DNA from 4 places in the Actinomadura sp. RB99 genome. Region 3 is predicted to be linked to each of the others. Evidence: riboswitches for the same ligand, from Rfam matches in the RefSeq annotation. Region 3 holds a riboswitch; each other region holds the start of a gene.

Region 1 (7,416 bases), on a different contig from region 3:
CAGAGCCCGCCGACCCGGCTCCCGCCGGTGGCAGTTCCCGCTAAGCCGATCTACAAGGTCACGGAGCTGCTGCCTGCCGCACCTCCGAACGCGGTCGCTCTCACCATCGATGATGGCCCGCACCCCGAGTGGACGCCCCGGATACCGGACCTGCTGGCGCGCCATGACGTCAAGGCGACGTTCTGCCTGATCGGCGAGCAGATCAGGCAGAACGAGAACGAGGTCCGAATGATGGTGGAGGCGGGACATCAGATCGCCAACCACACCTGAACCCACCCCTTGACCATCGACGACATGGCCAGATCGCGGATCGACACCGAGATCACCAAGACCAGCCGGCAGATCACCGACGTCGCCGACGCTCCTCCCCGGCTGTTCCGTTCGCCCGGCGGCGCGTGGTCAGAACGTGCTGGCGGCCGCCGCCCAACAGGGGATGCACTCCATCGACTGGGCGATCGACCCGCGGGACTGGTCCGTGCCCGGCACCGGTCACATCGTCCACCAGATGCTTCAAGCCGCCCCGGGCGACATCATCTTGTGCCACGAGGGCGGCGGTGGCCGGTCGGAGACACTCCAGGCGTTGCGAACGGTCATTCCTCGCCTCAAGAACCGCGGCCTGCAGTTCATCACGCTGTGACGCGCCCCTCCTCCCGCTTGCCGTCCGCCGTCACCGTCGTCCTCGACCGCCGTCTGAAGAGCTGAGTCGAAGGCCTGCCGGTCGGCGGGCTCAGCGGCGGGCGGTGACCAGCCAGGCGGACGAGCCGAAGTACACACCGTCCGGCGTCTGGAAGGGAAGGACGGCCTTGCCCAACTCGTCCATGAGCCGCGCAAGGGTCGCTTCGTCCATGCCGGCGATGAGCGGCGCCGCCACCGGGTGACCCCGGAAGTACGTCAGGACGTCGGGGACGTCCGAGCCGAACGGAAGGCGCTCGTTCACAGGCTCGATTTCGATGTCGGTGCAGCCGGCTTCACCGAGCAGTTCCCGGATGCGGCCGGGATCGGCGAGCGAGAACGGGCCGGGCGTGCCGGGGCCACCGATATCCGGAGTGAGCCCGAAGGAGACGAGCACGCTGAACGGCACGACGATGTGCTCGTTCTTGCCGACCTCCTGCCAGCAGAGAAAGGCCAGGCGGCCACCCGGACGGAGCGCCCGGGCAATGTTCACGAAGGCCGCCTTGGCGTCGCCGAAGAACATGACGCCAAAGCGGCTGAGCGCGAGGTCGAAGTACGTGCCGGGAAGGTCCGCGGACTCGGCATCGGCCTGCTCGAAGCGGAGGTTGGCCAGGTGCTCGTCCTCGGCACGGCCGCGCGCCTGAGCGAGCATCGGCCCTGAGATGTCGACGCCCAGCACCTCGCCCGCGGACGCCTGACGTGCCGCCGCGCGGCTGGTCTCGGCGCATCCGCAACCGACATCGAGGACCTTGTCCTCCGGAGAGATCCCTGCCGCGTCCAGGAGCCGAGCGGTCAGCGACACCAGCATCCGGTCATGCCGCTCCTCATGCTCGACCCAGTGCCGTCCGACGGTGCCGTCCCACCCGTCCTCGCTCCCGAGTGCAGAGGACCCCAAAGGCTTGCCGGTCATCCCATCCCCCTTCGCCGAACATGGTCGTCCTACTACGGTGAAATAGTACTACGTTTGTATAGTAGATACGACCGTCTCACCGGCGGCTCCCCACAGCAGGCATTTGCAAGCCGCCACCAGCGCGGCGGCACCCCTGCCTGTTTCATGGCGAGGCAGCGGCGGATGGTCAGCCAGCCGCCTTGAGGGGTGTGGTGGCGATAGGGCGCTTGAGTGCGCTGCCGGCGGTCCATTGCCACCAGCTCATCTGGAAGAAGCCGTACCCGTTGTCGGGCTCCAGCCGCCGGTTCGCGCCAGCGACCACCACGATGTCGCCCAGCTTCGTGAGGTTGTAGTACCACTTGGCGTTGGCCGGACTGACGTTGATACAGCCGTGACTGACGTTCCACTTACCCTGGTCGGCCACCGACCACGGCGCCGAGTGCACATACTCGCCGCTGTCACTGATCCGGTCGGCGTAATACCCCTTGATCTTGTAGTAGTTCGGGTCGCCCTTGGGAATCCCCACCGTGGCCGAATCGAAGATCACCGGTGAGACCTTCTCGCTGATCACATGGACGCCGTTGGTGGTGGTGAACCGCCGCTCGGTGGCCTTGCCCGCGCTCATCGGGAACCACCGCACCACCTTGCCGCTACGCCGCACCGTCATCGTGAACCGCTTGGTGGACCGTGCTGATGACCGCGTCACCGACCTTGAAGTTCAATGACACGTCGTCTGTCGCGTACACGCCCTTGGCCGCACGCGCCCCGTTGAGGTGGGCGATGCAACGAACCTGCGTGCCGACCGGCCAGTACTTCTTCGGGCGGAACACCACCCGCTGTCGGTCCATCCATCGCCAAGCGCCTTCGACCGGCGTGGACGTCTGAACTTCGAGGGCCCGCTCGATCTGCGCCGTGTTGTACACCGGCTGGCTGAAGTTCACGATGATCGGCATGCCCACCCCGACGGTGTCCCCGTCCCTCGGTCCAGGCAGGGAGGCGTGGACGGTCTGCGCCGCTTTCGCCGTCGTGAATCTGCTTGTCAGTGTGGTGACCTTGCCGCCGGCGGCCGTCGCGGTCGCGGTCACCGCATAAACCTTGCCCGGTGCCAGCGGCCACCGCGAACGCCACACCGTCCCACCGGCGTCCAACCCGCCCTCGATCGCCTTCCCGTTGGCGGCGACCTGGACGGTACCCCGCCGCCGACCGGACGCGGCGAGCGAGATCCCCTGATCGGGACGCACCTCACCAGCCCCGTTCGACTGCATGATCGTGATCCCCGGCGCCAGAAGAGGACGGGGACACACCGCTCGACGCGGAGCGCGTCCCGGCCCTGCCTCCCTGGCACGCGGTCGCAAGGACGGCGACCGTCATGCACAACACTGCGGATCGCACCCACCAGACCCCACGCGTTGCCAACCGTCCGTTGCGCATGTTCACCGTCCGACCTTCACGAAGCAGCTCCTACGGGCCGCAGGACTATCTACTAAGCACGATAGTAGATAATGTTCCGCCTTGCGGAGGCTTCTGCGGAGGAGGCCGTACCACTAGTACGCATCCGGAGGGGCTCCGGTTCAGGCGACGGGTGGCACGCCGCCTGGTACGGCCCTGATGCCCAGGTTCTCCGGCAGAATGTGGGGAGGGCGGAGGTGACCGGGTGGCCGGATTGGGAGGATCACTCGAGCATTCCATCATGGACGTGCTCTGGGCGGCACCTGGCCCGTTGCGCGTTCGCGAGCTTCTGGCGAAGCTGAACGAGAGCGCCGACAAGGCGCTTGCGTACAACACCGTGCAGACGGTTGCCGAGCGGCTGGCACAGAAGGGCCTGCTGCGGCGCACCCAGGACGGTCTGGCATTCCGCTACTCCCCCACCCAGGGGCGGGAGGAATACGCGGTCGCGTTGATGCTCGACGCCCTCACCGAGTCCTCTGACCACGGCGAAATCCTCGCCCGGTTCGCCGAGAGCGTCCCGCCGGAGGACGCCCAGCACCTGTTGGAAGCCCTCCGCAGGCGGACGTCCGGCGGCGACGAGGAATGACGGCGTGATCTACCTGGTCGCGTGTCTGATCGCCTCGGCGGTCCTGCTGGGCTGCCTGGCCGGGCCCGCGCTCGACCGGCTCCGGCATCCGACCACGAACCCGGGCACCGCGATCGTCTGCTGGGTCGCCGCACTCGCAGGGACCCTCATCGCCGAGGTCGGGATCATCGCGGTGGCGCTGCTGTCCCCGCCGGCGCCAGGCCACGGGCTGCTGGAGTGGCTGCGCAACTGCCTTCCGCATCACCGAGCGCCGGCGATCACCATGGCCGCCGGCGCGAGCCTGGTCCTGCTGACGGCGTGCGGTTCCAGGCTGGCCCACAGCCTCCCCCGCCTGGGACGGGCCCTGCGGCACCGCCGCCGGCACTGGGAAATGCTGAAGCACGGGCGCCACGCCGACGTCCTCGTGCTCGATCACCCGATCCCGGTGGCGTATTCGCTGCCCGCACGGCAGCGCGCCATCGTCGTCAGCACGGGCGCGCAGGAGACCCTCACGCCCGCCGAACTGGCCGCAGTGCTGGCTCATGAGCGCGCCCACCTCCGCCAGCACCACCATGCTCTGCTGCTGATGCTCGACCTGGTGCACGCGCTTGTGCCGTGGCTGCCGACGGTACGCCGCGCGAAGTCGTCCCTTCCGCCCCTGCTGGAGATGGCGGCGGACGACGCGGCGGCCCGGACATGCGGACACCGGACGCTCGTCGACGCTCTGTGCAGGCTCGGAACCGCCCCCAGAGTTGCGGGAGCCCTCGGTGTGGCCGGCTCGACGACCAGGGGACTCGCGGAACGCGTACTTCGCCTGGAGTCCGCGGAGCCGCCGAGGCCACGTCGGATCGTCCGGCTGGTCGCCGGCACCTTTGTCGCGTCCGCCGTCGCCGTCCCCCTGGTCGTCGTGGCCGCGACGATCGCGGATCTGTCCACGATCTGCTGAGGCCACTGAGGCCTTCAACCCAAATTGAGTACTCAGGTGGCGTATGAGGCCACTATCTCCTACGCTCCGTAGGAGCCATCGCGACGGGCCCCCGCCGGGGGCGGCGACGGCCGCGCCGAATCCCGCGGTTCCCCCCGCCCGCGGGAACCGGGGACCCGATCCCATGGGGTGAATCCGCTCGCGCGCGAGCGGTAGGGCGACTCCGGCCCGAACCCGTCAGCTGACCCGGTAGGCGTCCAAGGAGAGGACGTTGCATGCAGCCAGGAGCTGCCGAACACAGCAGGATGCCCCGCCGCCGTGCCTTCAAGGCCACCGCATGGGGAGCATCGATCGCTGTGACACTGGCGCTCGTGGCTCCGGCTCCCGCCGAGGCCGCCCCCAAGCCTTCGCGCAAGGAACTCACCGCCCAGCAGAGGAAGCTCGCCAACCAGGCTGAACAGCTCAGCGAGCAGTACAACGGCCTGCGCGAACGCCTCAAGCAGGCACAACGCGCAGCCCAGGTCAGCAAGGCCAGCGCCCAACGCCAGAAAGCCGCCCTCGACCAGGCGCAGACCAAGCTCGCCCAGGTCGCCGCCGACGCCTACAAGAACGACACGGTCGATCCGACCGTCAACTTCGCGTCATCCGGAGACCCGCAGGCCGTCCTCGACCAATCGGCCACGCTGAACTACTTCGCCAACCAGAACAGCTCGCGCGTCACCCAGCTTCTGCAGACGATGCAGGCGGCCGAGCGCGCCCGCAAATCCGCCGAAGCACGGGCGAGCCAGGTCCGCCAGCTCACTGCCGAGGCGAGCAAGAAGCGCAAGGAACTCCAGGCGAAGCTGAAGAAGGTCGAGCGCCAGCTCGGCAAGAGCACCAGCACCGGCAAGACCGGTCCGGCTCCCAACGTCTCGTCCGGGGGCGCGTCCGCCAAGGCCATGGGTGCGGTGAGAGCCGCCTTGAGCCAGCTCGGGGTTCCCTACTCCTGGGGCGGCGGGACCGCGTCCGGGCCGAGCTACGGCACCGCGCAGGGCGCCAACATCAAGGGCTTCGACTGCTCCGGCCTCACCCTGTACGCCTACGCCCAGGTCGGCATCAGCCTCGGCCACTACACCGGGAGCCAGTACAGCGCCGGAACCCATGTAAGCCAGAGCCAGCTCAAGCCCGGTGACCTGGTCTTCTTCTACAGCGACCTGCACCACATGGGCATGTACATCGGCAACGGCAAGATGGTCCACGCCCCGCAGACCGGCGACGTCGTCAAGATCGCCCCGATCGCCGGCCGCCCGTTCGCAGGAGGCGTCCGCCTCGCCTGACCCGCTCCCGCAGTCCCGTCCCCGTCACCCCAGCCCCGGTGACGGGGACGCTTCTTTGATGGCTGACAGGAGCGAGCGGATCGCACCGCCGGACCGACGGGAACGGTGCACGTCGCTACCGTGATGCCGAACGGAATCGGCCCGGAGATCCGGCTGTTGACCTGCCACTTTCACGTCAGGAGCTTCTGTGAGCCCTAGGTGATGTTCGAAGTCGCCCATCACTCACGGAACAGGACCATACTCTTGAGGCCATCGGGAGCTCAGTTCCCCCCGACCGCTGCGGAACGCAGTTCCTCTCCCGCACTGGAAATCCCGGGTGCGGACGAGGAGACCATCACCGGCCCGCCGGAGCCGATCGCCACCCTGATCGGAAATGTCGGCCCTGGCACGCGGACGGTGGACGGCACCGCCGGTAACGAGAAGGCACCTCCAGAGCCTGACGATCGGCGAACCGGAGACCTGCAGTCGGTCTTCACCAGCTCGCTGCTGGCCATCGTCAGCGCCTACTCGGTCACCGGATCGGTCTGGGTCACCCTCGCCGCCGCCGTCGTCGCCCTCCTGGTAGCCCTGGCCGTCAACCGCAGGACCTGAGCGAGCGGCATCCGTCATCCGGCTTCGGGAAAAATCTTGGCCGGGTCTTTCACACCATGCCCCTCCCACGGACCTAGGTACCGGAAGAGGGGACCGGGGTGAAGGAGCTCGTCGATGGAGGGCAGTCGGTGGTTGACACCAAACGATCAACGTCGGTCGCGGGGGACGCTCGACCGGCCGGCAAGGCCGAACTCCTGGCCTTCCAGCGGTTCTTCCAGGACCAGTACAAGAAGGTCGTCGGCATGGTGATGCTCATGGACGGCCGGTTGGACGAGGCCGAGGACGCCGCCTCCACCGCCTTCGCGGACACCTTCCGCCGGTGGCGGACGATCACGGCGCCCAAGGCGTACGTTCGCAAGGCCGCCCGAAACGCGTTCTTCAAGGCGCGGGCGAGCGACAGACAGTTCGTCCAGATCCTGCAGGAGGCCGGCTCCAGCGGCTTGCTGATGACGGAGAACACGGAAGACCCCACCTTCGCCAGCATCGGCGGGTACCAGTGGGTGGACGAAATGATCGCCGGGCTCCCCCCGACTCAGCGTCAGATGATGCGGCACACGGTCGAGGGCTTGACCAACAAGGAGATCGCCCAGCTGCTCGGTACCAATGAGGCCAACGTCCGATCGAACCTGCGCCATGCCCGCGACCGGCTGAGGCAGCGCATCGACATCGTCGTCCAGACGACCACGCGCTCGTTCGACCAGCAGGCGCCGACACCGAGAAAGGGGGAAACCTCATGACCGAGCCCAACGACCGCAGCGATTCGCAGTGCGACGACAAGCCGACCGCGGAGATCCTGGCTGAGACGTTGGGTCTCGTCTACGAGGCCACCCAGCAGATCACCGGGCAGCACGTCCAGGAGAAGCTGGAGGAACTGCTGCAGGCTCACGGGTGCGAGTGCGAGCCGGACCCTGACGGCCTGGAGTTCCCCCTGGACACCGCAGTCCTCGTCGACGACGTCGGCGAGGACCCTGCGCTTTCCGGTTTCATGGGCGTCTCCGCACGGTGGGCG
Region 2 (7,416 bases), on a different contig from region 3:
GCTCGGCTCCCATCGTCATCACTCGGCCTCCGCGAGGTTTCTCGCAACGATGGTATCTACTAGATTACATAGTAGATAGTTTCAATATTGCTACCGAGTGAGGCTTCGCAACCGGTTCGTCAACGCGGCCGCCTCGTGACCGGCGACGCTGGACTGGGATGCGGTGGGTCGCGCCATCGGCACCCCTCTCCGACCGCAGGGCCGGGGCGTCCACACGGCCACGTGGCTGCGCACCGACCTCCGGGTGGCTAACGCGGGCATCAGGTTGAGCCCTGGAATGGACCTGGGCGCGGATGCCGCCTTCCTCCAGAGCACTCCCGGCAAGGTCGGCGTGATCGGCGAGGCAGCCCTTACCGGCGGAGAGCTGAGCAAGGTCACCGACTGCCTGCAGCGCGGCAATGTGGAGATAGCCGCGATCCACAAGCACCTGCAGGACGAGTCGCCGCGGCTGTGGTGGCTGCACTACGCCGCCTACGGCGACCCGGTTGCCATCGCCCGCACCATTTGCGCAGCCCTCGCCCTCACGAGCATCCCGTCGCAGCACCAGCAGGCACCGACCGACCTGAACGCCGCCGCGCTCGACCACATCATCGGCGCCGAAGGCGAGAACGTGAACGGCACCTACCACTTCCGCGTCCCCGCCCCGGAGAAGATCAGTTATCCGCGCGCGCATCGTCCTGCCTCCGCCGATGCAGGCCTCTACCCTCCTGATGTTCCAGTCGCTGGGCGGCGGCCGAGCCGCGGTCAATGGGGACTTCACCATGACCTCCGGCCAGGTCAACGCCGTAATCTGAGCGCTGCGCGCGCATCGCATCCAGATCCGAGCTTCACGAGCACATGCTGAACGAGCCAGCCCCGGCTCTTCTACGCGCATTTCTGGGCGACCGGACAAGCCACCGCACTGGCGCGGGCCATGCGCCTCGGCCTCGACCAGGTCCGCACCGGACGCCGCTGACGACGCGCTCGTCTACTAGGCCCGACAGTAGAGAACAGGAGGTCCTGACCGGCCGGAAGCGCGCATCCGCCGACCGGCTCCGAGGCACGACAGAGCACGTGTAGCTGCATGCCGTATGTTGCCTGTCAGATTGCGGGATCGGTGGTCCAGGGGACGGCCGTCTCTCCCGTCTACTATCGTTCTTCCCGATGTGCGACCTCGGGCGTGCGACTCGTCCTCGTCTGGTCGGTGGCGCTGCTCGTCGGGATCGTCGCGATGCACGTCCTCGGCCACATGTTCGGCCACGACGGCGGCACCGCGGGGATGTCCACCAGTCGGACGATGGTCGGCCCTCACACACAAGCCCTAGCCAAATTCACATCGGGCGCTGTCGGCGGCCACGGCCGCGGAGGGCACGCAAGACCGCTCCCGGGCCGCGGCTAAGGCGACAAGCATGCTGACCGACCCGTTCGATGTCTGCCTTGCAGTCCTGCTGGCCGCCGGACTCTTCCTCGCCTTGCGCCGTCTGGCCTTGACGGTCAAGCCGGCTTTGGCCGGCAGGGGACGCTCGATGCTCGCGTCCTCGGAGCCTCGCCTGCGCGGACCTCCGGGATTCGGGCTGCCCGTCACTCGTCTCGCGGTCCTACGGATCTAGGAGCGGGCCCGACCGGGTGCCGCCGCATCGCCGCGAGGCCGTCCGCCATTGCCGTACGCCCTCGCCGCGCCCGCGCGCGCCCGGTCCATGCCAGATCTCCTTCCATCCACATGACCGAATGCGAGGCGTTACAGCATGAATCCGATCGATCGGCGTTCCATCCCGCGCGCCGGGCTCCTGGTGGCCGGCGGTGCCGCCCTCACCGCCTGCGGCGATCAGTCCCGCAAGCCCGGCTTCGTCTCCCCGAACGGCGAACAGGTCCGCAAGCTGGAGGCCGCGCGGCGCCGCGCCGGCGGCGCCGTCCGCGACTTCCAGCTCACCCCGGGACGAAGCGACCGTCGACCTCGGCGGACGCCAGGTCCGCACCTCGACCTACGGCCAGCGCCTTCCGGGCGCGGAGGTCCGGGTGAAGGCGGGCGAGGTGGTCCGCGCCCGGGTGGCGAACGCGCTGCCGGCCGGCACGACCCTGCACTAGCACGGGGTGGCACTCCACAACGACGCAGACGGTGTTCCGGACGTCACCCAGTCTCCGATCAAGCTGGGCGCTGAGTACGTGTACGAGTTCGCCGCCTCTCAGCCCGGCACCTACTGGTTCCACCCGCACGTCGGCACCCAACTCGATCGCGGCCTGTACGCACCGCTGATCGTCGAAGACCCCCAGGAGCCGCTGTCCTACGACGCCGAATGGATCGTGGTCCTCGACGACTGGCTGGACGGCGTGACCGGCACCCCCGACCGGGTCCTCGCCGAGCTGAGCAAGGGCATGGGCGGGCCCATGCTGATGGGCGCCGAGAGCAAGCTGCTCGGCGGTGACGCCGGAGACGTGCGCTACCCCTACTTCCTGGTCAACAGCCGTCTGTCCAGGGATCCGGAGACGTGCCGCGCCAAGCCCGGCGACCGCGTCCGGATCAGGTTCATCAACGCCGGCGGCGACACCGCCTTCCGGGTGGCGCTCGGCGACCACCGGATGACGGCAACCCACACCGACGGCTACGAAGCGTCATCGTAGATCTTACAACCGCAGGTCGTTCAAGGCTCTGCCATGAGAGGGAATTTTCTACTAGATTGCATCGTAATCGGTTCGTGATCCATTCCCCGGCCGCGGAGGGCGCGGGCCGACCGCCGAATCCCGGGCGGCGCGCAAGCGCCATGGGAGCCGGGGACCCACTGTTCCTGGGGTGAATCCGCCACGCGCGGTAGGGCTGCTCCTGGCCCGAACCCGTCAGCTAACCCGGCAGGCGGAGAAGGAGAAGCGGTGGATCCCGTAGGTGCGAAGCTGCTCGATATAGCCAAGAAGGAGCTGGGGTACCGCGAGAAAGCCGGCGGCTACACCAAGTACGGCGACTGGTACGGCAAGACCTACGAGGGCGGGGACAGCTACTACTCCACCGCCCCGTGGTGCGACATGTTCCTCACCTGGGCCGCCGCCAAGCTGGACGTCCAGGACTGGGTGGGCGAGTTCGCCTCCACCATCGACCACGCCGAATGGTTCAAGAAGCACGACGCCTGGGGCACCAAGCCGGAACCGGGCGCACTGGTCTTCTTCTCCTGGTCGGGCTCCAAGGACACAGGTTCCATCGAGCACGTCGGGTTGGTGGAGAGCGTCAAGGGATCCAAGCTCCACACGATGGAAGCCAACACCGACGGCGTCTACCTCAAGCGGCAGACCCGCGACGTCGGCGACGTCGTCGGATACGGGTATCCCGGCAAGGTCAAGGTCGCCCACAAGTCGCTCCCGGACACCATCACCGCGGGCCCTGGCGAGAAGACCTACGTCGCCAAGCACGCGGCTCCGGTGACCGCCGCGAACGCCGCCGAGGGGCCTCGTCCGGGAGAGGCCGTCACCGTCCAGCACACCGCCTCCAAGGCTGTCGGCGACCATACGGTCGTCCAGCCCGGGGCGCTCCTGGGCAGGCTGCTGGCGGTCGCGGTATGCGGCACCGCCGCCCTGGCGACCGGCAAGGCCATGGCCGTCAAGGTCCCGACCGAGGCGCCGATCCGCGTCCGCAAACGCGGCAAGCACCACAAGAAGCCCGTGGAGCTACCGGCCGACATCACGCCCGCCGTGCTCGACGCCTCCGAGGCGGGGACCGCCGTCATGCCCGCGATCACGGCGGCGGTCGCCACCGAAGCGGAGGAGCGCAAGTTCTGGAGCAGGGTTTCGACGTTCAAGGACGACGAGGAGCTGGCGTTCTGGGACACCCTCTACGCCGACCTCTCCCCCATTTGGTCGACAAGCCCCGGACACGCGATGGCCGACCGTCCGTAACCACCGACGAACCATGACCCCTCACCGAAGCAGGACAGATTGACCCGCGCACCCGCCCCGTTCCATAGGCTTCCTAGGAGTACCTCGACCGGCCGCCGGTCATCCCTCATTCCCTGGACCGCACAGAAGCACGGGTCGAGGGGTGATCGGCGGCTTCGGGGGACGAGGTCTGCAGGAGAGCGGAGGGGCAGGTGAGACGGTTGAGGCGGCAGCCGGGACGGCTGAGGCGGCTCTCGATGCTGCCCTTCGGCCTGCTCCTGCTCTTCGGCGTGCTGGCGATGCACGGCGTCCAGGCATCCCCGTCGCCGAGCGACATGAGCGGGGTTCCGCTGACCTCCGTCGGCGCCGTCCACGATGCCGTCCCGGCACACTCGATGGCGCTCCACGACGCGCCCGGCAAGGACATGCCAGGCGATCACCATCAGGAGCATCCGGGGGGACAGGTCTGCCTGGCGATCCTGGCGATCCTCTTCCTCTTGTGCTTCGTCGCCGTCCTGCTCGGACGCGACTCGCTGGCCGTCGTCTCGCGCGCCCTTGCCCGGGTGCGTGCCCTGCTGGTCGGGCGGCCGCCGCCCAGACCGTCCCTGCACCGCCTGAGCGTGCTGAGGCTGTGATCGGTCCTCGGCGTCTTCGTGACGCCCTGACCTGCAACGACACAGATCTCACCACGAAAGGCCAACCACCATGAAGCGTGCACTCGCGCTCGTCGCCGCTCCCGCCGCTCTGGCCATATCCCTGGCCGCCTGCGGCGACAACAAGGACTCTGGCGACTCCAAGTCCGGCGGCTCGATGGCCGGGCACTCGATGTCCATGAGCGCCTCGCCGTCGACCGGCGCTCAGGCAGGGCAGCACAACGGGCAGGACGTCATGTTCGCCCAGATGATGATCCCTCACCACCGGCAGGCGATAGAGATGGCCGATCTCGCCGCCACCCGGGCGTCCTCGCCGCAGGTGAAGAGCCTCGCCGCGGACATCGAGAAGGAGCAGACGCCCGAGATCGAGCGGCTGTCCGGCTGGCTGACCGGTTGGGGCTCGTCCGTCCCGTCGCCTGGCATGGGTGGCATGGATCGCGGCGGGATGGACGGTCTGATGACCGAGAAGGACATGAAGGAGCTGGAGGCGGCCAAGGGCGCGGCCTTCGACAAGGCGTTTCTGCAGATGATGATCAAGCATCACGAGGGCGCCGTGGCGATGGCCATGACCGAACAGTCGGCCGGCCAGTTCCCGGACGCCAAGACCATGGCAGCGGGGATCATCTCCTCCCAGTCCACCGAGATCACCAAGATGCGGACGCTGCTGAAGAAGCAGTAGCACTCCGTGTAGCGCAAGGAACGGGCGGAGCCTGCGGGCCTCGCCCGTTTCCGTACGGGCTCGATGGGCGGTTGCGGGACCCGCCGCTCCGACCTATACCCTAGGGGGGTAGGGTAAAGACGAAGGGACGGACAATGAGTGATCTCGGTCGAATCGTGGTGGTCGGCGCCTCGCTGGCGGGCCTGCGCGCGACGCAGACTCTTCGCAACGAAGGATTCAGCGGTGAGATCAGCCTCGTCGGGGCGGAGCCGCACCGGCCTTACAACAGGCCGCCGCTGTCCAAGAACGTGCTCACCGGCGACGACGACGTCTCCCTCCCCGGCGGCGGCGAGTTCGACGCCACCTGGCTGGGCGGGCGACGCGCCGCCCGCCTCGATGCCACCGGCCGGCTCGTCGTACTGGACGACGGGACCGAGCTGCCCTACGACGGCCTGGTCATCGCCACGGGTGCCCGGCCACGGACGCTGCCCGCCGACCAGATGGCGCTGGCCGGAGTGCACGTCCTGCGTACCGTCGACGACGCCAAGGTGCTCCGTAGCACGCTCCAGCAGCGGCCGGACCGGGTCGTCGTGATCGGCGGCGGCTTCATCGGCGGCGAGGTCGCCTCCACGGCCCGTGCCATGGATCTGGACGTGACGCTCATCGACGGAGGCGAACTCCCGATGATCGGTGTGGTCGGCGAGACGGTCGCGAGCTGGCTGGCCGAGCACCACCGCGGCAACGGAGTCGAGTTGATGAGCGGCGTGCGGGTGACCGGGCTGGAGCCGGACACGCCCGGCGGGGATCGTGTCGCCGCCGTCCGGCTGAGCGACGGCCGGTCGATCCCGGCGAACCTCGTCGTAGCAGGTCTGGGCGTCGAGCCCAACACGGAGTGGCTGGAGGGCAGCGGAGTCCAGGTCGACGACGGTGTCCGCACTGATGCCGCACTCTTCGCTCTCGGCGCCTCGTACGTCGTCGCCGCCGGGGATGCCGTCCGATGGCCACACGGCCTCTTCCAGGACCGCCTCGTCAGGGTCGAGCACTGGGCGAACGCGAACGAGCAGGGGGCAGTGGCCGCCCGCAACCTGCTGCGCGGCCCTGCCGCCGCAGAACCGTTTCTCGAGGTTCCCGGACTCGGGACGCGCGTGCACGGCAAGCGCGTCCAGTGGGCCGGGTTCCCGGGCCTGGCCGATCAGAGCGCGATCGTCGCCGGCGCGGTGGAGGATGCAAAGTTCGCGGTCGCCTTCTCGAGGAAGGGCGTGCTGGTGGGCGCCGCGGCCGTCAACTTCCCGAAGGAACTGAACCGCCTCCGCGCCGCCATCGCCTCCGCGGAGACGTTGCCCGTCGGCGCCTGAGGCTCAACGGCGTCCGTCCATCCCGTGGCATCGGCGGCCTGGTGCTGATGGCACCAGGCCGTCAATGTCTCAGATGGCTGCGGGTCAGCGCCATGCCGATCGCGGTGATGAGCAGGCCGGTCACGGCGAGCGGGCGCGCGCCGGCCTTGGCGATGGCCCGGCCGGTGAGGTTGGCACCGAACATCGTCGCCGCAGCGACCGGGAGGAACAGCAGTCCCGTACGCAGCGCCCCGTAGCCCACCGCGTGCTGGAAGTAGAACGTGCCGAGGAAGAACACCGTGATTATCAGGGCCGTGGCCATCGCGATCGGGAATGTGCCGGTCGCCACCGGACGGCGGACCAGCAGGCGACGCCCATCATCGGAGACCGAGCGGTCTTCTGCCGAACCTCGAACGCCAGATAGCCGAGTGCCGCCACCAGAACGAGCCGCTCATCGGCCGGTTCGGCAGCCTGTACAACGCGGCGCAGCGGGCGTTGCCGTCCGAGGAGGTCCGCCAGCTCCACGATCTGCCCATGGCGCACGTCCGGGATCTGATCGTCCAGGGCGGGAGGCAGCGCAGTTCCGCACCGACCTTCCGGTCGAATGGCTCGTCAGCACCGTCTATGCGCTGCTGCACGCCGCGATGGAAGAGGTGTCCGCGCAACACTTCTGCCAGGCAAACGCGGGCGAAGCCTTAGGGAAGACCCTACTAGGCGCTCTGCGCCCGGATCCTGGGCAGCATTGAACTCCTGCCCGGGACCAACGGTGCTCAGGCAGTGGCGGGCTCGCGTGAACGTTCGCGGACCGGCACCAGCCGTCCCGAGCGAGCGAGGGCACGGATCGCCAGCGCGCAGGCGATGCCGACGGCGGCCAGGGCCCACCATGGGAGGCTCGGCACTCCGGCAGCGCGGCCAGCGTCGAGCGCCGCGCCCG
Region 3 (7,416 bases):
GACATGGACGACCCGGCCCTGGTCGTCCAGGCGAACGCCGAGCGCCGCGTCCTGCTCACCCAGGACCGGGGCCTGCTGCGGCGCCGGGCGCTCTGGTTCGGCGCCTACGTCCGCGGGTCCCGGCCCGACGACCAGCTCCGCGACCTCCTGGACCGCTTCGCGCCCGTCCTCAGCCCCTGGACGCGCTGCACCGCCTGCAACGGCGTCCTCGTCGCCGTCGACAAGGAGGAGATCGAGCGCGACCTGGAGGCCGGCACCCGCCGCAGCTACGACGTCTACGGCCGGTGCGCCGGCTGCGGCCAGGTGTACTGGCGCGGCGCGCACGGCGACCGCCTTGAGAGGATCGTCGAGGAGGCGACCCGTCAGGTCGGGACCGCCCGCGCCGGAACCGATCGGCCCCGGGCGGCCGTCTCAGACGGGTAGGGACGGAAGGGGCTGGTCACCATCACCGATCTGGTCGTCGTGGGCGCCGCGATCATCCGCGACGGGCGGCTGCTCGCCGCCCAGCGCGCCGAGCCGCCGCACATGGCCGGCGGCTGGGAGCTGCCGGGCGGCAAGGTGGACCCGGGCGAGTCCGACGAGGACGCCGTGGTCCGCGAGTGCCACGAGGAGCTCGCCGTCAAGATCCGCCCGCTCCGCCGCGTCGGCGGCGACTGGCGGCTCAGCGAGCGCGCGCTCCTGCGCGTCTGGACCGCCGAGATCGTCGAAGGCGAGCCGCAGGCCCTCGAACACCTGGCCCTGCGCTGGCTCACCCGCGACGACCTGTACGACGTCGCCTGGCTCCCCGGCGACCGCCCCGTCATCACGGAGCTGGAGCCCGACCTCCGCTGAGGCGGGGCCCCGCTAGGAGATGCGGTTCGCGCCGGCGAAGTCGGAGCGGGTGGAGAGCTTGGAGATCTTCACCACGTCGCCGGTCTGCGGCGCCTGGAGGAACTTGCCGTCGCCGACGTAGATGCCCATGTGGTGGAGGTTGCTGCCGAAGTACACCAGGTCGCCGGCGCGCAGCGAGGAGCGGGACACCTTGGTGCCGAGCTGGAAGAGGTCGCCGGTGTAGTGCGGCAGGCCCGGCTTGCCGACCTGGGCGTAGGCCCAGACGACGAGGCCGGAGCAGTCGAAGGAGCTCGGGCCGGCGGCGCCCCAGACGTACGGGCTGCCGAGCTTGGTGAGGGCCTTGCGGGCCATCTTGGCGGGCAGGTCCGAACCCTTGATCGTGGCGGTGAGGCCGGACTTCGGGTCGGTGGTGTGGGTGGTGGTCAGCTTGTCGAGGCGCTTCATGACCTCGTCCACCTTGGCCTTGGCGGCCTTGCGGGCGGCCTGGACCTTCGCCTGGGCCTGCTTGACCTGCTCGGTCCGCTGCTGCGCGGCGCGCTGGGCGGCCTCGGCCTGGTCGACCTGCTTCTGCAGGGCGAGGACGGTGGTGGCCTGGTTCTGCTGGAGGTAGGCCGAGTCGGACAGGCTGTCGGCGCTGCCGCCGGAGCTGAAGATCGCGTCGGGCCCGCCGCTCATGTAGTTGGCGGCGGCCAGCTGGGCGAGCCGCTGGCGGGCGGGCTCGGTCTGCTGCAGCAGCTTCTGCGCGTACGCGGTGGCGGACTTCTCCGCCTTGACCGCGCGGCCGAGGTCGACGCGGGTCTTGTTGAACTGCTCGGTGAGCGTCTCGGCCTCGTCGTTCAGTTCCTTGAGGCTCTGCTTCAGCCCCTTCTCCGTGGTGGGAAGGGGGCTGGGCGTCCCGGTGGCCTGCGGTGCGGCGGCGGGGCCGAAGGGGGTCGCGGCGTGCGCGGCGACGGGGGCGGTGGTGCCGAGGCCGATGACCAGCACTGCGGCGGCGGTGGCGGTCGGCGCGACGCGCCGCCGGGGACGGGGGTCCGGTGCCAAGCCGGTGTCTCCTCTCCTCGCTCGCCTACCGGGTTAGCTGACGGGTTCGGGCCAGGAGTCGCCCTACGACGTGCGTCGATTCACCCCAGGGGGATGGGTCCCCGGTTCGTCCGCGGGTGGGTGCCGCGGGGGATTCGGCGGTCCGGTCGCAGCCCCGGGGGGTGGGGCTCCGGACGACCGGATCTCGGGAAGATTACAAAGGATGGGCAAAGATGGCCAATCGAGGCCCGTGTGAGGCAGGGGACGAGCGGCTCTGAACAGGCGGCGCCGTGCGCCAAGTAGAATGTTGGCAGCCGCGCGTCTGCGGCGACTCCCGAACTCTCACGCAAGGCGAGCCCGCATGCCCATCTCCACGCGCGACGACCTCCGGAACGTCGCGATCGTCGCCCATGTCGACCACGGCAAGACGACGCTGGTCGACGCCATGCTCTGGCAGTCCGGTGCCTTCCGCGAGAACCAGGACGTCGACGACCGCGTCATGGACTCCAACGATCTTGAGCGCGAGAAGGGCATCACCATTCTCGCCAAGAACACGGCCGTCCGGCACAACGGCCTGACCATCAACATCATCGACACGCCCGGCCACGCCGACTTCGGCGGCGAGGTCGAGCGCGGCCTGTCCATGGTGGACGGCGTCGTCCTGCTGGTGGACGCCAGCGAGGGGCCGCTGCCGCAGACCCGGTTCGTGCTGCGCAAGGCGCTCGAGGCGCGGCTGCCGGTGATCCTGGTCGTGAACAAGACCGACCGGCCCGACGCCCGCATCGACGAGGTCGTGGACGAGACGTACGAGCTGTTCATGGACCTCGACGCCGAAGAGGACCAGATCGACTTCCCGATCGTGTACGCCTCGGGGCGCGCCGGGCGGGCGTCGCTGAACAAGCCCGCCGACGGCGGCATGCCCGACAGCGAGGACCTGGAGCCGCTCTTCACGGTCATCACCGAGACGATCCCGGCGCCGTCGTTCGACCCGGACGCGCCGCTGCAGGCGCACGTGACGAACCTGGACGCCTCCAGCTACCTGGGCCGGATCGCGCTGTGCCGCGTGCACGCGGGGACGATCAAGAAGGGCCAGCAGGTCGCGTGGTGCCGGCACGACGGCAGCATCGAGAAGGTGAAGATCACCGAGCTGCTGATGACCGAGGCGCTGACCCGCAAGCCCGCCGACGAGGCGGGGCCGGGCGACATCATCGCGATCGCCGGCATCCCGGAGATCATGATCGGCGACACCATCGCCGACCCGGACGACCCGCGCCCGCTGCCGCTGATCACGGTGGACGAGCCCGCGATCTCCATGACGATCGGCACCAACACCGGTCCGATGGCGGGCCGCGAGAAGGGCACGAAGGTCACCGCCCGGATGGTCAAGGACCGGCTCGACCGCGAACTGGTCGGCAACGTGTCGATCAAGGTGCTGCCGACCGAGCGCCCCGACGCCTGGGAGGTGCAGGGCCGCGGCGAGCTGGCCCTCGCGATCCTGGTGGAGAACATGCGCCGGGAGGGCTACGAGCTGACCGTCGGCAAGCCGCAGGTCGTCACGCGGGAGATCGACGGCAAGAAGCACGAGCCGGTCGAGCGGCTCACCGTCGACATCCCCGAGGAGCACCTCGGCGCGGTCACGCAGCTGATGGCGGTCCGCAAGGGCCGCATGGAGCACATGACCAACCACGGCACCGGCTGGATCCGGATGGAGTTCCTGGTCCCGGCGCGCGGCCTGATCGGGTTCCGCACCGAGTTCATGACCGAGACCCGCGGCACCGGCATGGCGCACCACGTGTTCGAGGGCTACGAGCCCTGGTTCGGCGAGCTGCGCACCCGGCCGTCCGGCTCGCTGGTCGCCGACCGCTCCGGCGCCGCCACCGCGTACGCGATCACGAACCTGCAGGAGCGCGGCACGTTCTTCGTGGGGCCGACCACCGAGGTGTACGAGGGCATGATCGTCGGGGAGAACTCCCGCTCCGACGACATGGACGTCAACATCACCAAGGAGAAGAAGCTCACGAACATGCGCTCCTCCACCGGTGACGAGCTGGAGCGGCTCACCCCGCCGCGGGTCCTGTCGCTGGAGGAGGCCCTCGAGTTCTGCCGCGAGGACGAGTGCGTCGAGGTGACCCCGGCGAACGTCCGCATCCGCAAGGTGGTGCTGGACGCCAAGGAGCGCGAGCGGATGCGCGCCCGCACCAAGCGCGCCGGCTGACGCCGGGACGAGGCGCACAGGACGACGAAAGGAAACGGCCCCGCGGGTTCCGAGGAACCCGCGGGGCCGTTTCGTTGTCGGTCGTGCCGGCCGGTCGTGCTAGGCGAGCTGGACCGTGCCGGTCACGTCGGCGGCCAGGCGGAGCTGGTCGCCGTCGCGCAGCGGGGCCTCCACGCCGCGGGGGAGCCGCTCGCCGTTGACGAACGTCCCGTTGGTGGAGCCCTCGTCGCGGACCCAGGCCGTCCCGGACGGGTCGAGCCAGACCGTCGAGTGCCGCCGCGACACGTTGTCGTACTGGGTGAACGTGGCGGCCACGGGCGACTGGCCGGCGTCCCGGCCGAGCACCAGGTGCTGGCCGACGGAGACCTTCAGCTCGCCGGTCGGGAACTGGACCCGCAGGATGGGCGTGCCCTTCTGGGGCAGCGGCCGGCCGCACGAGTTGCACTGCGCGGCGCCCGGGTTGGTCAGCACGGCCTCGCAGTACGGGCACATGAACGCCGTGCTGTCGGGCTGCTGCGGGTGCTGGTGGCCCCGCTGCTGGTCGGGCGGCAGCAGGGTCGCCTCGCGGCCGTGCGGCGGCGGGATCGGCGGCTGCTGCTGCGGCGGCGGGCCGTACTGGTGGTCCGCCGGGCCGGGCTGCGGCATGTACTGGTCCGGCTGCTGCTGGTACGGCTGCTCGGGCTGGTACTGCGGTTCCGGCTGCCGGTACTGGTCGGGCGGCGGCTGGTGCTGCTGCGGAGGCGCACCCCACTGGTCCGGCTGCTGCTGCTGTTGCTGCTGCGGCGGCATGGCCCACGGGTCCGCCGGCTGCTGCCCCTGCTGCGGAGCCCCATGCTGCGGCTGGCCGTGCTGCGGCTGCTGCGGCGGCGGGCCCCACTGGTCCGGCTGCTGCTGCGGCGGTGGCCCCCACTGGTCCGGCTGCTGCTGCGGGGGCGGCCCCCACTGGTCCTGCGACGGCTGGCCGTGCTGGGGCGGGAGCCCGCCCTGCTGAGGGACGCCGTGCTGCGGAGCACCGTGTTGGGGAGCGCCGTGCTGCGGAGGCTGCTGGTAGTCGTGCTGGGGCGGCTGCTGGTACGGCTGGCCTTGCTGCGGCGGGAAGCCGCCGTGCTGGGGAGCGCCGTGCTGGGGAGCGCCGTGCTGCGGAGCACCGTGCTGGGGCGGGCCGCCGTGCTGTGGGGCACCGTGCTGGGGGGCGCCGTGCTGTGGAGCGCCGTGCTGCGGCGGGCCCTGGTCGTACCCGCCCGGACCGGCCCGGTGGCCGCCCCCCGGGCGTGCCAGGTTGGCCCCGCAGCTCAGGCAGAGCAGATCGCCCTGCTGGTACGGCTCGTCACAGACAGGACAGTTCAAGGTCGCCATGACACATCCCCCGAGCGCACGCCGGCGCGTTCGAGCCTCGACGTGAGGTGCTCCATGTCACCCCTTCGCGGGATCCCGATGTAGTACACCCGCCTTCCCTCCGGCCCTTCGTCCACGGACACCTGCACTCGGGGCCCTGCGTGTTCCCTAGTCTTACCGATGCCGGCCGATGCCCCGTACCGCTCCTCCCCCAGCGGGGTGAGCGGGACGGCGCGCTGGTTCGCCGACCCCCTCCAGAGTAGAGAGCCACCTTCCGGGTGTCGCCCCCTCGGGTTGAGCCGGTCGACGTACGGCCCCGCCATCACGGCATCGCACAGGTCGAGGATCTCGCGCGACCCCCTGACCCGCGAAAGCCGAGAGTAGACATATCCGCTGTACACCAATATGTCCAATGGCATCGTCTCACGCCGCGCGGCACGCCACGCGCGGATCCCGCGCAGCAGGGCGGCGAGCGCCTCGGGCTGCTGGAACGGCTCCCCGCCGGAGATCGTGATCCCGTCCAGCGGGCCCGGAAGGGACTCCAGCCAGCCGAGAACGGCCTCGACCGGCACGGCCTTGGCCGGGTCCGCCTCCCAGGTGTCGCGGGACAGGCAGCCGTGGCAGTGCAGCGTGCAGCCCTGCGTCCAGATGCCCGCGCGCGTGCCGGGGCCGAGTGTGGTCACCGGATAGTGCGCCTTGGCGAGCAGCAGCGCGGGAGCCTCGTCCGGGGGCTCGCCGGGGGAGGGGACGGGGGGTCCGGCGGTCACTGGATGTCCAGGTGGACGATGCCGCCCTCGCGCCGGATCCCGTACACGGTGATCCGCTCGTCGGAGCCCAGCTCGCGGTCGAACAGCGCGCGCGCCAGCGGGTTGACGAAGTGCGACTCCAGCGCCATGCCGATGCCCCGGCCGCCCTTGTCGAGCTCGTCGGTGCACCAATCGCGGAGCGTCTGCAGCGCGTCGTCCCGCACCGTCAGCATGAGCCGGTGCTCGTCGGCGACCCGCTTGCAGATGTTCGCGAACTGCAGGTCGAAGATCTTGTGCGCGGCGTCGCCGGAGATGAAGTCGAACACCACGATGTTGTCGCCGAACCGGTTGAGCAGCTCCGGCCGGTTCAGCACCTCGGTGAAGTGCGCGGCGACCGCGTCCTTGATCCGCTGCTCCACCTCGAAGTAGGACATCCCGGGTGTGATGTTGCGCACCCGGTCACCCGCGAGCGCCGGGACGGCCTCCAGCATGCCCGGCTCGCGGCCCGGCACGAACATCCCGAGGTTCGAGGTGAAGATCAGGATCGACTCGGAGAAGTGCACGGTGTTGCCGCGCCCGTCGGTGAGCCGCCCGTCCTCCAGGATCTGCAGGAACTTGTCCAGGATCCGCGGATGCGCCTTCTCGATCTCGTCGAACAGGATCACCCGGAACGGGTCCTCCCGGACGGCGTTGGTCAGCTCGCCGCCCGCCTCGTGCCCGACGTACCCGGGCGGAGCCCCGATCAGCCGGTCCCCGGAGCCCTCGGCGGAGAACTCGCTCATGTCGAAGCGCAGGTAGGCCGACTCGTCGCCGAACACCAGCTCGGTGATCGCCTTGGCCAGCTCGGTCTTGCCGGTGCCGGTCGGCCCGGCGAAGAACAGCACGCCGCGCGGCCGGCTGCCGGACCGGGTCGCCTGCGCGCCCGACAGGCCCAGCACCGCCCGCTTGAGGATGTCGAGGGTCTTGGTGACGGCCTGCGGCTGCCCGATCACCCGCTCCGGGACGCGCTTCTCGCCCTCCAGCACCCGGCGCCGCAGGTGCCCGCGGCTCCACGGGTTGTCGAGGACGCCGAGCTTGTACGTGCGGACCGCGTCGGGCAGGTCCGCCAGGTCGACGTTGCGCTCCTTCGCCAGCCGCGTCACCTCGATCATCGACTGGAGGGTGAGCCCGTCGGCCTGCTCGGCGAACGAGTCGCACGCCGCCGCGGCGGCCTCGTCCGCGCCGACGTCGCTCACCCCGAACGCGCGGGCCAGCAGCCGCGCCGTCTCC
Region 4 (7,416 bases), on a different contig from region 3:
GCAGGATGAACCAGTAGCCGAGCACCACCCAGACGGGCAGCCGCAGGACGATGATCGGCGGCACGTAGCTGACGACGCGGCCGCGCGGGTTGAGGATCACGTAGGCGCCCATCACCCCGGCGATCGCGCCGGACGCGCCGATGAGCGGGACCGTGGAGTCGGGCGAGGTCCAGGCGAAGCCGTACACGGCGATGAGCCCGAACGCGAGGTAGCTGAGCAGGAAGCGCCATCGCCCGAGGCGGTCCTCGACGCCCATGCCGACGACGAAGAGGAAGACCAGGTTGCCGAGCAGGTGCATCGCGCCGGAGTGCAGGAACATCGAGGTGAACGCCGACGTCCACGGCGCCTTGTGGTACCCGTCGGGCCCGCACTGGCTCGTGATGTCGGTCGGCAGCGGCTGCTGGTCGCCGGTGGTCAGTTCCTTGGGCACGGCGCCGTACTGGTAGGTGAACTCGGCGGCCTTGCACTCGCGGACGGCGCCCTTGCCGTACCAGGTGGCGAAGTTCGACATCGGGGTCATGAGGAACACCACGACGTTCACCGCGACCAGCAGGTACGTCACCCACGGGACGCGCCGCGCGGGCTGGCTGTCGTAGAGAGGCAGGGCCATGCGGGGTCGTCCTCTCCGGGCGCGGGGTGTCCACCGTCACCTTAGTGGGCGGCCCGGCCCGTCAGCGCCTTCCCTGGCGGGCTTCGGGGTCGTGGCTCGCGTAGGCGTTGTCGATCCAGGCCCGCAGGCCCTCGGCGCCGTGCGCCGGGCACGTCCAGGCGCCGTCCAGTTCGACGAGCCGGACGCCGGGCAGGTCGAGCCAGCGCAGCACGCACTCCATCTCCTCGGCGGTGGCGCCGGACGACGGCGGCGCGCCGAGCGCCACGCCGCCGGGGGCGCCGCCGGCCGGCGGGAAGACGGTCTCGGCGGTGGCGATGAGGGCGTCGACGTAGGGGCGGGGGTGGGCGCGCGGCGGGACGGTCCCCGCCGCGGCGAGCCGCCCGTACCGGACGACGGACAGCTCCCAGCCGCCGTCGAAGCCCGGCCGGGCGGCGACGAGTTCGGGGAGCCGGGCGAGCGCGGTGAGGCGCTGGCCGCGGGCGGCGGCGCGGACGAACGCGGCGAGCCGGTCGCGCTGCGCGGCGGCCTCCTCGTACCGCAGCTCGGACGCGAGCCGGTCGATGCGGACCTGCGCGGCGGCCACGACGGGCCGCACGTCGCCCTCCATGATCGCGCGGGCGGTCTCGGCGTGCACGGCGTAGGCGTCGGGCGACTCGCGGCCGTCGCAGGGCGCGCCGCAGCGGCCGAGGTCGGCGAGCGCGCAGGTGCGGGCGCGGCCGCGCTCGATGAGCCGCACGGTGAGCCGCTGGGTGCACTGGCGCAGCGGGACGGCCTCGTGCAGCGCGGCGCGGGCCTCCTCGGCCTGCCGCCGGGACGAGATGGGGCCGAGGTACCGGGCGCCGTCGTCGCGGCACTCCCGGACGATCGACAGCCGCGGGAACGGCTCGGCGGTCAGCTTCAGCCAGATGGCGCGCTCGGGGAACTTGGAGCGGCGGTTGTAGCGGGGCTTGTGCTCGGCGATGAGCCGCAGCTCGCGGACCTCGGCTTCCAGGCCGGTGGCGCAGACGATGGTGCGGACGCGCTCGGCGAGGCCGACCATCTCGCGGACGCGCCAGCGGGTCTCCGAGCCGGTGAAGTAGCTGCGCACGCGGGAGCGCAGGTCGCCGCTCTTGCCGACGTAGAGGATCTCTCCGGCGGCGTCCTCGAACAGGTAGACGCCGGGCGCGCTCGGCACGTCGTCGGCGAGGTGGCGCTTGCGGCGCTGCTCGGGGGTGGGCGCCTTGGCGAAGCCGCGCAGCTCCTCCAGGGAGGTGACGCCGAAGGAGCCGAGCCGCTCGATGAGGCCGTGCAGGACCTCGACGGTGGCGCGGGCGTCGGCGAGGGCGCGGTGCGTCGGCTCGGTGCGGGTGCGGAAGAACCGGGCGAGGGTGCCGAGCTTGCAGTTGGGCACCTCGTCCTTGCCGAGGACGCGGCGGGCGAGGTCGACGGTGTCGACGACGGGGAACGCGGGCCAGGCGTACCCCTGGGCGGCGCAGGCGGCCTTGAGGAAGCCGATGTCGAACGGGGCGTTGTGCGCGACGAGCACGCAGCCGCGGGCGAACTCCAGGAACGCGGGGAGCACCGCGTCCATCCGGGGGGCGGCGGTGACCATCGCCGTGGTGATGCCGGTCAGCGCGGTGATGAACGGCGGGATCGGGCCGCCGGGGTCGACGAGGGTGCCGAGCTCGCCGAGCTCCACGCCGCCGCGCACCTTGACCGCGCCGATCTCGGTGATGGCCGAGTCGGCCGCCGAGCCGCCCGTGGTCTCCAGGTCGACCACCACGAAGGTGACCTCCGCCAGGGGGGTGCCGAGGTCGTCCAGGGTGCCCTGGACCGCCCGGACCTGCCCCTGGACCTCGTGCGCAGCCGTCATGCCCGCGACCGTAGAGGACGCCACCGACAGAAGGCCGGGCCGCTAGGGTTGGGGGCGCGCCGGCGCGTCCCGCCGGGCGGGGGCCGCGGGGGACGTCCAGGGGGAGCTTGGCGCGTTCCGTCCGATGCCACGTTCGTGCTGGTTAGGCTGCGTGGTGCTCGGGAAGAGACAGCCCACCGGCGGCGCAGCCCGGAAGGAGCGGGATCATCGACAGCGGCCCCGAAGCGAGCCCCGGCGGCCCGGAGCCCGGACGGCGACTGGCAGGGCCGCTGCCGGAGGCCGTCCGGCTGAGCGTGGTGGAGGCCGCCGCGGAGCTGATTGGCGCGCTGCCGCCGGACGAGGTGCCGGTGCCGCTGCGCCGGTTCGCGCGGTTCGAGCGGCGCAAGCGGGCCAAGCTGGCCGGGCAGCACATCGCCGCGGTGCTGGAGAAGGATCCGGACTTCCGGGGCCGGGTGGCGGAGCCGCTGCGGGAGGCGCAGCCGGACCTGGTCGAGGCGGTCGAGGGCGGCCGCGTGCCGCCGGCGGCGGACCCGGTGCGGGTCGCGGTGGTGGCCTACCTGCTGCGCCCGGACGGCTGGACGGAGCTGGTCGAGGCGGCGCGCGCGGAGCTGGAGCGGTCGGCGACGGCGTCGGAGGAGGAGGCCGCCGAGCGGCGCGTCGCGGCGCTGAAGGAGGAGCTGGCCGCGGCCCGGTCGGCGCGCGCGTCGGAGGTCGACAAGCTGCGCGCGGAGCTGCGCGACACCAAGGCGGAGGTCGCCGAGCTGCGGCGCAAGCTGCACGACGCGCGGACGCGGTACCGGGCGGCGCAGGAGCGGGCGGAGACGCTCGCGGCGGAGACGGACCGGGAGCTGGCGGCCGCGCGCGAGATGTCCGCGGCGGCCGACAAGGAGCTGCGCAAGCTGCGGTCGCGGGCGGCGCAGGCGGAGGCCGCGGCGGAGGCGGCCAAGCGGGCGGCGCGGGAGGGCCGCAACATCGACGACATGCGGCTGCGGCTCCTGCTGGACGCGCTGGTGGACGCGGCGCAGGGGGTGCGGCGGGAGCTGGCGCTGCCGTCGACGATCGCGCGGCCGGCGGACGCGGTGGGCGCGCTGGAGCCGGACCGGCTGGCGCACCGGACGCTGCCGGGGCGCGCGCTGTCGGACAGCGACCCGCAGCTGCTGGACCGGCTGCTGACGCTGCCGCAGGTGCATCTGGTGGTGGACGGCTACAACGTGACGAAGACGGGCTACGGGGAGCTGCCGCTGTCGGACCAGCGGACGCGGCTGCTGTCGGGGCTCGGCGGGCTCGCGGCGCAGACGCGCGCCGAGGTGACGTGCGTGTTCGACGGCGCGGAGCTGGACGCGCCGGTGGCGATCTCCGCGCCGCGCGGGGTGCGGGTGCTGTTCAGCCGGCCGGGGCAGACGGCCGACGAGCTGATCGGCGAGCTGGTGCGGGCGGAACCGGACGGCCGGGCGGTGGTGGTGGTCTCCTCCGACCGGGAGGTGGCGGACGCGGCGCGGCGCGCGAACGCGCGGCCCTGCCCGTCCACGCTGCTGCTGCGGCGGCTGGGCCGGTCGTGACCCGCAAAGACTCCGACATATTGGGAGAATCTCACCATTTCGCCGCCTTGATCGTGCGCTCCGTGATCTTGCCGACACGGAATGTGCGCAAATAGGGTTGAAGTCAATCAGATAGTGACGAATTAGTTGTGACGGTTGTGGCCCCTCGCTAATGTCGTCCGCTGACGTAGTGGACGAGAGGGGCGAATCGGACCGTGACCAACGATCTCATCGGGGAACCAGCGCGCTCGCGCGACCGGAGAGCCGGCTCGACGGGGATAGGGGTCACCCGCCGCCTGGCGGTCACCGCGTGCTTGGCGGCGACCGCGTCCTTCGCGTTCCCGCCCGTGGTGGCGCACGCCAAGCCGAAGCCCACGCACGCGCAGGCGCAGAAGAAGCTCGACCAGCTCAACGAGGAGATGGACAAGAAGGTCGAGCAGTACAACCAGAACACCGAGAAGCTGAAGATCGCCCAGAAGAAGCTGGCCGCCGCCAAGAAGGCGTCGGCGGAAGAGCAGGCCTCCTTCGACAAGCAGCGCTCGGCGATCGCCCAGATGGCCGCGGACGCCTACAAGAACGGCGACTCCACGGACGTCACCGGCTTCGTCGGCAGCGGCGACCCGCAGTCCGTCCTCGACCAAGCGGCGGTCTTCACCCAGCTTTCCGAGCAGCGCAGCTCCCAGCTCACCCAGTTCCTGGCGACCGCGCAGCGGCTGCGCCGCGAGCAGGCCCAGGCGCAGAGCGCCTACAACGACGTCAAGACCAAGCACGACGAGCTCGCCAAGGCCAAGAAGGACCTCGACAAGAAGGTCCGGGAGGCCAAGAAGCTGGTCCAGCAGACCGGCGGCGGCGCCTCCAGCGGCGGTTCGAGCGGCGGCGGGACGGGCGGCACCTACAACGGCCCGGCCAGCGGCTCGGCCCGGACGGCGCTCAACTTCGCCTACGCCCAGCTCGGCAAGCCGTACTCCTACGGCGCGACCGGTCCGGGCTCCTACGACTGCTCGGGCCTGACGATGCGGGCCTGGGAGGCCGCGGGCGTCAACATCACCCGCACCACCAACTCCCAGTGGGCGGCCGTCAAGCACGTCTCCCAGAGCGACCTGCAGCCCGGTGACCTGGTGTTCTTCAGCGGGCTCTCGCACGTCGGCATGTACGTCGGCGGCGGGAAGTTCATCCACGCCCCGCACACCGGCGACGTGGTGAAGATCAGCTCCCTGTCGGGCTACTACACGTCGAACTTCTACGGCGCGGGACGCCCCTGACGATCATGTGAACGGCCCCCCGCGGGGGGCCGTTCGCTCCCCCCGACGGCAACGGACCAGGGCTGACCTGGTCCGTTGTTGATTTTGGGGGGGTTTGCCTTCTGTTGGGGCTTTGGTACCTTGTCACCACCCAGGCGCCCTCCAGACGCACTGGTCACGCGGCGCCCTCCAGACGCCGCGGCCCCACGCGGCACACCGTCACGGCGGCCGCGGACCGGGCGGCGCGCCCCACGCGCCGTCCCCCAGGGCGGCACGATCCACGCGTCGCCCCGCGGCACCGGGAGAGCGTGCCGCACCGGTCTCTCCGAGACCCGGCCGGCCCGGCCCACCGTGCGCACGCCGACAGCGTGCATGGCGCTGAGAGCGCGCCACGCTGGACCACACAGGGCTCCGGCCCGGGCGGTCCCCCGGACAAGGGGCCGCCGCCATCACAACATCAGCGCCGCTCTTTCGCACGCGGGACAAAGGGTCCCGCGCACGGGCCCCATGACGCCCACAGGATCGCAGCGGCAGCGCCGAATCCGCGCCGTGCGGCGCGGAACCGGGGACCCACCTTCACCGGAGTCCGGAGCAGTTCCGGACGGACATTCCGGTACCCGGGGTGAATCGGTGCGCCTCTTCCGGCACGACCGGTGAGAGCCGCCGTAGGGCCACTTCCACGCCCGAACCCGACAGCTAACCCGGTAGGCGTCTGGAAGAAGGAGTGAACACTGTCCACCTACCCTCAGCAGAACGCCCCGCCGCGGCCGGATGACGGGCCCGGACGGGCCTCCTAGCCGAACGGCACCAATCTCTCCGGGCGCGGCCGTCCGCTGAGCGCACGGCCGCGCCCGCCCCCTCTTTCTCTGCCTCTCCGCGGGCGCGACGACAGCGCCCCCTCCCGAGAGGACCCCCATCCGAACCGGCGTGCCCGCCCCCGGGCGCGCCACCGCCGAGTCCGTCCCGTGCCCGCGTGGCCGGTGACGGAGCCGGGGACCCACCCATGTCCCCTCGGGGTGAATCGGCCTGCCCGCAGGCCGTAGGGCGGCTTCCACGCCCGAACCCGTCAGCTAACCCGGTAGGCGGCATGGAAGCCAAGGAGATCCCCCCGTGGCAGGCAAGCACCGCAAGGCAAGCCCCACCAGCGACACGACTCCCATCACCCCCGTCAGAAGGACCCCCGCGCACCACGCGGCCCCCGCGAAGAAGGCGGGCCGCGCGGCCGGGGCCGCCCCGGCGCCCAGGGTGATCACCGCCCAGGTCCTGCCCGAGGCAGCGGACGCCGGCGGCGAGACCGCCCACGCGGCGGCGGGCGGCCGGCACCGCAAGAGCGGGCGCGCCGTCGCCTGGCGCACCACCGGCGGCGTGATCATCGGCGCCGCCGTCCTCGGCACCGCCGTGGCCACCGCGCAGGCGTCGGTCCTGCCGTTCGGCGGGCCGGAGCCCGCCAAGCCGGCCGCCGCGGCCGACCTGGCCGTCGCGCCCGCGCCGCAGAAGCACGTGTCCCCGCGCCGGACGCCCCAGGCCGAGGCGCCCGCCAAGGCGGCGCCCCGTCGCAGCGCGGAGAGCGCGCCGAAGGCCGCCGCTCCGAAGGAACGTTCCAAGAAGTCCCGCCCGACCGCCGAGGCCGCCATCGAGCTCGCCCGCTCCCAGGTCGGCACGAGCCCCGACGGCAACGGCGACACCAAGTTCGGCGACTGGTACGAGGGCACCGAGCGCGCCAAGGAGACCGTCGCCCGCGACGGCGGGTCCGTGCAGGAGTACAGCGACGCCGAGTGGTGCGACATGTTCATCTCCTGGATCGGCGACAAGCTCGGCTTCACCGACCAGATCGGCAGCGACGCCTGGACCGTCGCGCACGCCCAGTGGTTCCAGGACAACGGCCGCTGGGGCGACGCGCCCAAGCCCGGCGCGATCGTCTTCTTCTCCTGGAGCGGCGGCAAGTCCGCCGACGACATCCAGCACGTGGGGATGGTCATCAAGGACAACGGCGACGGGACGATCCAGACCGTCGAGGGCAACACCGGGAACTCCGTCCAGGTCAAGGAGCGTTCGACGGACACCGTGGTCGGCTACGGCTACCCCGACTACGCCTAGTGACCCCGGACGGCGACACGGCGCCGGTGGCACCGCTTCCACGGAAGGCTCAATAGGATCGCGCGCATGGAGGACGGC

Evidence for each region. A riboswitch is a leader RNA that binds a small molecule or an ion and turns the genes downstream of it on or off. The one in region 3 is predicted to bind cyclic di-AMP.
Region 1: another riboswitch for cyclic di-AMP. It lies ahead of amrb99_RS07620 (NlpC/P60 family protein); the one in region 3 lies ahead of amrb99_RS38030 (C40 family peptidase).
Region 2: another riboswitch for cyclic di-AMP. It lies ahead of amrb99_RS07565 (CHAP domain-containing protein); the one in region 3 lies ahead of amrb99_RS38030 (C40 family peptidase).
Region 4: another riboswitch for cyclic di-AMP. It lies ahead of amrb99_RS42445 (CHAP domain-containing protein); the one in region 3 lies ahead of amrb99_RS38030 (C40 family peptidase).

Annotation. Positions count from the first base shown of each region.
Region 1 is NZ_JABMCA010000005.1:252,570-259,985, reverse strand. Features, by position in the region: gene amrb99_RS07655 (polysaccharide deacetylase family protein) at 1-270, shown strand, start outside; gene amrb99_RS07650 (hypothetical protein) at 407-637, shown strand; gene amrb99_RS07645 (class I SAM-dependent methyltransferase) at 728-1,582, opposite strand; gene amrb99_RS07640 (L,D-transpeptidase) at 1,749-2,228, opposite strand; gene amrb99_RS07635 (Ig-like domain-containing protein) at 2,212-2,826, opposite strand; gene amrb99_RS07630 (BlaI/MecI/CopY family transcriptional regulator) at 3,216-3,596, shown strand; gene amrb99_RS07625 (M56 family metallopeptidase) at 3,601-4,521, shown strand; cyclic di-AMP (ydaO/yuaA leader) riboswitch at 4,625-4,772, shown strand; gene amrb99_RS07620 (NlpC/P60 family protein) at 4,857-5,816, shown strand; gene amrb99_RS07615 (hypothetical protein) at 6,015-6,407, shown strand; gene amrb99_RS07610 (RNA polymerase sigma factor) at 6,506-7,144, shown strand; gene amrb99_RS07605 (hypothetical protein) at 7,141-7,416, shown strand, end outside.
Region 2 is NZ_JABMCA010000005.1:242,631-250,046, reverse strand. Features, by position in the region: gene amrb99_RS07585 (DUF1259 domain-containing protein) at 164-844, shown strand; gene amrb99_RS07575 (hypothetical protein) at 1,389-1,589, shown strand; gene amrb99_RS50760 (multicopper oxidase domain-containing protein) at 2,071-2,598, shown strand; cyclic di-AMP (ydaO/yuaA leader) riboswitch at 2,700-2,846, shown strand; gene amrb99_RS07565 (CHAP domain-containing protein) at 2,845-3,858, shown strand; gene amrb99_RS07560 (DUF6153 family protein) at 4,050-4,472, shown strand; gene amrb99_RS07555 (DUF305 domain-containing protein) at 4,543-5,169, shown strand; gene amrb99_RS07550 (FAD-dependent oxidoreductase) at 5,304-6,503, shown strand; gene amrb99_RS07545 (hypothetical protein) at 6,565-6,804, opposite strand; gene amrb99_RS50755 (hypothetical protein) at 7,253-7,416, opposite strand, start outside.
Region 3 is NZ_JABMCA010000063.1:48,308-55,723, reverse strand. Features, by position in the region: gene amrb99_RS38040 (Mut7-C RNAse domain-containing protein) at 1-423, shown strand, start outside; gene amrb99_RS38035 ((deoxy)nucleoside triphosphate pyrophosphohydrolase) at 463-831, shown strand; gene amrb99_RS38030 (C40 family peptidase) at 844-1,872, opposite strand; cyclic di-AMP (ydaO/yuaA leader) riboswitch at 1,879-2,005, opposite strand; gene typA (translational GTPase TypA) at 2,213-4,066, shown strand; gene amrb99_RS38020 (FHA domain-containing protein) at 4,166-4,711, opposite strand; gene amrb99_RS38015 (hypothetical protein) at 4,685-5,506, shown strand; gene amrb99_RS38010 (4Fe-4S single cluster domain-containing protein) at 5,410-6,168, opposite strand; gene amrb99_RS38005 (AAA family ATPase) at 6,165-7,416, opposite strand, start outside.
Region 4 is NZ_JABMCA010000084.1:165-7,580, reverse strand. Features, by position in the region: gene amrb99_RS42465 (rhomboid family intramembrane serine protease) at 1-610, opposite strand, end outside; gene amrb99_RS42460 (DEDD exonuclease domain-containing protein) at 672-2,462, opposite strand; gene amrb99_RS42455 (NYN domain-containing protein) at 2,759-4,021, shown strand; gene amrb99_RS42450 (C40 family peptidase) at 4,216-5,262, shown strand; cyclic di-AMP (ydaO/yuaA leader) riboswitch at 5,766-5,967, shown strand; cyclic di-AMP (ydaO/yuaA leader) riboswitch at 6,182-6,341, shown strand; gene amrb99_RS42445 (CHAP domain-containing protein) at 6,352-7,338, shown strand.